2 linked regions of the Endozoicomonas gorgoniicola genome follow. Each later gene encodes a partner of the first gene's protein in a complex. Links are inferred from orthologs where the notes say so. Each region holds a gene or a part of one and is shown in the gene's direction. Other genes may lie near its edges.

Region 1 (2,889 bases):
TGCAGAACAGTCCATGGCGTTTTTTGCCCGGCACGTGGAGGAGTTTCGACAGCATCAGGAGCTGATTGCTGACCACGAGCTTTATGCCCGGTGTGTTGCCGATGTACTCAAAAGCACAGAAATGCCTGAGCGGGCTCTGGCTCTGGAGCTGGGTCCGGGAGAAGGGGAATTTCTGCAAACCCTCAGCCAACGCTTTAATCAGGTCTATGCTGTTGATAATTCTGGAGAGATGCTCGCCAGTAGCCAGCATTTCGCTGAAAAATACGCTCTGAAAAACATAGAGTTTATCCATGGTGAGCTGAAAACACTGCAACATCTTGAAGAGCAGTTCGACTGTATTGTCGCCAACATGGTGTTGCACCACATACCCAGTCCTTCAGGAATTTTCAAACAGGTAGCCAGCCTGCTGAAGCCCGGTGGCAGTTTTCTGATCAGTGACCTGAGTCAGCACGATCAGGACTGGGTACGGGAATCCTGCGGTGATATTTGGCTGGGGTTCAGTAGCGATGACCTCGATAACTGGGCTCAGGATGCAGGTCTGAACTCCGGAGAATCGCAGTATCTGGGGTTACGTAACGGGTTTCAGATTCAGGTTCGCCGATTTTATCGCTAGCGAATGATCGATAGCTGATGGTCGGTAAACGACGATTATCTAATGATTAAGAGGCTGGCTGGGAATAGTTTTAATGATTTTATTCGCAGCCAGCTTCAACGTACTAATTTTCTGTGGTGCGGTTTTATCCCGGTAAAGGATAAACGGCATCATGGTTGTTTAATGAGGCACAAGAAGACAATGGCAGATTATTCTCTGTTTACCTCCGAGTCTGTATCGGAAGGTCATCCGGATAAAGTAGCGGATCAGATTTCTGATGCGATTCTGGATGCGATCCTGAAAGACGACCCGGATGCCCGTGTTGCGGTTGAAACCATGGTTAAAACCGGCATGGTGATCGTGGCGGGTGAGGTTCGTACCGAGACTTACGTTGATATTGAAGAGCTGGTGCGTAAGGTCGTGACAGGGATCGGTTATAATCATGGCGACCTGGGCTTTGACGGTGAATGCGTTGCTGTCCTGAACGCCATCGGTAAGCAGTCCCCGGACATTGCTGTTGGTGTAGACGAAACCGAAGAACACGAAATGGGTGCTGGCGACCAGGGCCTGATGTTCGGTTATGCCACCAACGAAACGCCGGTTCTGATGCCTGCGCCTATTTATTACTCCCATATGTTGGTAAAGCGTCAGGCTGAACTGCGCAAAAATGGCACACTGCCATGGTTGCGTCCGGATGCCAAGAGTCAGGTTACTATGCGTTACGACGCACAGGGCAAGGTTCAGAGTGTTGATGCTGTTGTCCTGTCTACCCAGCACGACCCTGAAATCTCTCAGGAACAATTGCAGAAAGACATTCTGGAACATGTTATCAAGCCAGTGTTTCCGGCGGAGTGGCTGCACGAAGAGACTCAGTACCACATCAACCCAACGGGTATCTTTGTTATCGGTGGCCCGGTTGGCGACTGCGGCCTGACGGGTCGTAAGATCATTGTTGACACCTATGGCGGTATGGCTCGTCACGGTGGTGGTGCGTTCTCCGGTAAAGACCCCTCCAAGGTTGACCGTTCCGCTGCTTACGCAGGTCGTTATGTAGCCAAAAACATTGTAGCTGCGGGTCTGGCAGATAAGTGTGAGATTCAGGTGTCTTACGCGATTGGAGTGGCAGAGCCGACTTCAATCTCCATCAACACCTTTGACACTGGCAAGATTGCCGACGAGAAAATTGTTGAGCTGGTGCGTGCACACTTTGATCTGCGCCCTAAAGGTCTGATCAGCATGCTGGACCTGAAGCGTCCGATCTATCAGAAAACCGCTGCCTATGGTCACTTTGGTCGTGAAGACGAAGAGTTCACCTGGGAGCAAACCGACAAGGCTGATGCCCTGCGCGCTGCCGCAGGCCTGTAAACACAGACCTTGTTCTGATCCCGCTTTGAAGGCTGTCATCTGGCAGCCTTTTTTTTGAGTTGGGCAACAACGATTCAGACAGGTGCAAGTGCGATTAACACGGTTGTCAGTGTTTTTGCCACTGACCGGTACAAAGCCGGGTTACTGTATTCTAAAGTCACGCAAACCGCTAAAATGAAAGAGCCTGATGGCTCATCCTTCTAAAAAGAGAGGTATTGTTTATGGAACTGAATCACCCTGAACGCCTTGAACCTCATATCCTGCTTGGGATCGCCAACGAACGGTTGCGTCATGACTGTAAAAACCTCCAGCAGCTGTCTGATGATCTGGATGTTCCGGTCAAACAACTGGAACGGTTGATGAAGCAGATTCATTACCACTATCGGCTCAAAAATAACCAGTTTACCCACGATTGACGAACGGCTGCATTCAGCTGAACCTGATAACCTATATCAAAATTAATTGATATAGGTTTTTTGCACTGCTAGACTCCTTAACACACTTCGGAAAATACGCAGACAGGTTCTACCTATGAGCGCCATTCTTGAAACACAGACAGCTTCTACTGACTATCGTGTGGCTGATATCAGCCTGGCAGACTGGGGACGACGTGAAATTCAAATCGCTGAAGGTGAAATGCCTGCACTGATGGCGATCCGCAATAAGTATCGTGATCAGCAGCCTCTGAAAGGTGCCCGCATCATGGGCTGTATTCACATGACCATTCAGACCGCCGTATTGATTGAAACACTGGTGGAACTGGGCGCAGAGGTTCGCTGGTCATCCTGCAATATTTTCTCAACACAAGACCATGCCGCTGCTGCGGTTGCTGCCGCTGGTGTTCCTGTCTTTGCCTGGAAAGGCGAAACTGAAGAAGAGTTCTGGTGGTGTATTGAACAAACCATTCTTAATCAGGATGGGACACCCTGGGA
Region 2 (2,911 bases), 750 kb from region 1 along the record:
CCCCAGCCGGGGGCTGCACAATACCTTCGATGGGGACTTCAAACGGGAAGATGAAAAAAAATAGTATTGCCCCCTTGAAAAAGATTAACCGCATCCCTACTTAGAGTAACACCGTATAACAGGTTCGGTTTGGGTGGGTACCAACAGAAATCCACCCGGCCTTAATTGTAAGTTGACTGCTGAATGTTCGGCATAAACAGTTGGAGAGATACATCGATGAAAATCCGTCCGTTGCGTGACCGCGTGGCCGTTCGTCGTGAAGAAGAAGAAACTACCTCTGCTGGCGGCATCGTTCTGCCAGGTTCTGCTACAGAGAAACCAAACCAGGGTGTTGTGGTAGCTGTAGGTAACGGAACTGTTCTGGACAACGGTGAAGTTCGTCCTCTGGGCGTGAAGATTGGCGACAAAGTGATCTTTGGCAAATACGCTGGTTCTGACACCGTTAAGATCGACGGCGAAGAACTGATCATTCTGTCCGAAAGCGAAATCTACGCTGTTCTGGAAGACTGATTGTCTGCGACTCCCTGAGGGGCGTTGATTACAACTGTTTTTAAAATTCGTAAAGGATGTCAATCATGGCAGCAAAACAGGTTAAGTTCGGCGACGAAGCTCGCAAGCAAATGCTGGAAGGCGTTAACGTTCTGGCTGACGCCGTAAAAGCGACTCTGGGGCCTAAGGGTCGTAACGTACTGCTGGAAAAATCCTTCGGTGCGCCAACCATCACTAAAGATGGTGTTTCCGTAGCCAAGGAAATTGAACTGGCTGACAAGTTCCAGAACATGGGGGCTCAACTGGTTAAGGAAGTCGCTTCCCAGGCCAACGATCAGGCGGGTGACGGTACTACGACTGCAACCGTACTGGCTCAGTCCATTCTGAACGAAGGTCTGAAATACGTTGCTGCCGGCATGAACCCAATGGATCTGAAGCGCGGCATCGACAAGGCTGTTATTGAAGTGGTTGCCAAGCTGAAAGGTATGGCGACGCCTTGTGAAGACAGCAAGTCTATCGCTCAGGTGGGTACGATCTCTGCCAACTCCGACGAACTGGTTGGTCAGATCATCGCTGAAGCCATGGAAAAAGTAGGCAAAGAAGGCGTTATTACCGTTGAAGAAGGTTCTGGTCTGGAAAACGAACTGGACGTTGTAGAAGGCATGCAGTTCGACCGTGGCTACCTGTCTCCTTACTTCATCAACAACCAGGAAAGCATGACCTGCGAACTGGAGAACCCGTTCATCCTGCTGGTTGACAAGAAGATCTCCAACATTCGCGACCTGCTGCCAGTACTGGAAAATGTTGCCAAAGCAGGCAAGCCTCTGCTGCTCATTGCTGAAGACGTTGAAGGCGAAGCGCTGGCGACTCTGGTTGTGAACAACATGCGCGGTATCGTTAAGGTATCTGCGGTTAAGGCTCCGGGTTTCGGCGACCGTCGTAAAGCCATGCTGCAGGATATCGCTACCCTGACTGGCGCGACTGTGATTTCTGAAGAAATCGGTCTGTCCCTGGAAGGCGCCACCCTGGAAGACCTGGGTTCTGCCAAGCGCATCGCCATCACTAAGGAAGACACCACCGTTGTTGACGGTGCTGGTAACCAGGCTGACATCGTTGCCCGTGTTGAGCAGATCCGTGCCGAGATCGAAAACTCTTCTTCCGACTACGACAAAGAAAAACTGCAGGAGCGCGTAGCCAAGCTGGCTGGCGGTGTTGCCGTTGTTAAGGTAGGCGCTGCTACCGAAGTCGAAATGAAAGAGAAGAAAGCCCGTGTAGAAGATGCTCTGCACGCTACCCGCGCTGCGGTTGAAGAAGGCGTTGTTGCTGGTGGTGGTGTAGCCCTGATCCGCGCTCTGTCTGCTATCGAAGTTGACGCTATCAACGCTGAGCAAAAAGCGGGTGTTGAACTGGTTCTGCGCGCTCTGGAAGGCCCAATCCGTCAGATCGCTGCTAACTCCGGTGATGAAGCTTCGGTTGTGGTTGACAAGGTGCGTTCCGGCGAAGGTAACTTCGGTTACAACGCTGCAACCGGCGAATACGGCGACATGATTGACATGGGTATTCTGGATCCGGCCAAAGTAACCCGTTCTGCCCTGCAGGCGGCTGCTTCCGTTGCTGGTCTGATGATCACTACCGAAGCCATGGTTGCTGACGAGCCAAAAGAAGAAGCACCTGCTATGCCTGATATGGGCGGTATGGGTGGCATGGGCGGCATGGGCGGCATGATGTAATCAGCCCCCTGACTGTCTGAAGCCTTGCTTCAAACCACATCCATAGATGTATAAGCCGCAGCCTTTGTGCTGCGGCTTTTTTTTGGAAGTATTTTTTGAAAAGTACTTAATATGAAGGGTTCTGGGAACCCGCCGATTTAATACCTGTTGAAAACCTGACAGGTAAATGACTATGTCCAGTGGTATCACGCCGGGTTCCAGTGTTCGCACTCCCCCCATCACTTCTACAAGTGGGGCAGCAGGGTCGACAGGGAAGCGGAATGGAACTTCTGTAGCGGGAGTAGCCAATCCGAGACGCCAGCTTGGCAGCATTCCGCCGAACCAAACTTCTGGCACTTCACTTCGTGAACGCTCAGCCAGCCAGCCGGGTACGCCTCCTTCCAATCAACTAACCGGTTCAACATCCTCACAGTCTGCCCGGGAGGGTGGTGCTGTGGAAAACCCCAGGGAAAAACAGAAAAGAGAAGTGGAAGAAGCCCGCCAGTCCAGAGAGAGCAGCAGTTTGGAAGAACTGGAAGCCGAGCAGGAAGCCTTGCTGAACGAAGCCGGTGAGAAATATCAAAAGGTTGAGGAGCATACTGTTCTTGGCAAAGCATTTGCCGCCCTGGATAACCCGTCCGAAGCCCTCAAAGGCGTTAAAGTGATCATTCGGTTGCCGGGTGAAGACAAACCAATACACCTGATTCCTCCTG

What was found. Proteins that work in one complex are often made in the same cells at the same time.
Region 2: the proteins of metK (region 1) and groL are in contact, whole or in part, in a cryo-EM structure (PDB 8P4O), measured with the Escherichia coli proteins. The link is inferred for Endozoicomonas gorgoniicola from one-to-one orthologs.

The regions. Positions count from the first base shown.
Region 1 is NZ_JAPFCC010000001.1:4,545,268-4,548,156, forward strand. The notes cover bases 1-2,875. They hold metK (methionine adenosyltransferase), read left to right. Parts: upstream 1-793; coding sequence 794-1,957; downstream 1,958-2,875. Other genes in these bases: NX722_RS20385 (metalloregulator ArsR/SmtB family transcription factor), read left to right, coding at 1-613; NX722_RS20395 (DUF4250 domain-containing protein), read left to right, coding at 2,179-2,373; ahcY (adenosylhomocysteinase), read left to right, coding at 2,489-2,875. Also shown: more of ahcY, read left to right, coding at 2,876-2,889. UniProt on the Escherichia coli protein: Catalyzes the formation of S-adenosylmethionine (AdoMet) from methionine and ATP.
Region 2 is NZ_JAPFCC010000001.1:3,800,026-3,802,936, reverse strand. The notes cover bases 1-2,897. They hold groL (chaperonin GroEL), read left to right. Parts: upstream 1-575; coding sequence 576-2,219; downstream 2,220-2,897. Other genes in these bases: NX722_RS17315 (hypothetical protein), read left to right, coding at 2,392-2,897; NX722_RS17325 (co-chaperone GroES), read left to right, coding at 217-510; NX722_RS17330 (FxsA family protein), read left to right, coding at 1-64. In the rest of the region: more of NX722_RS17315, read left to right, coding at 2,898-2,911.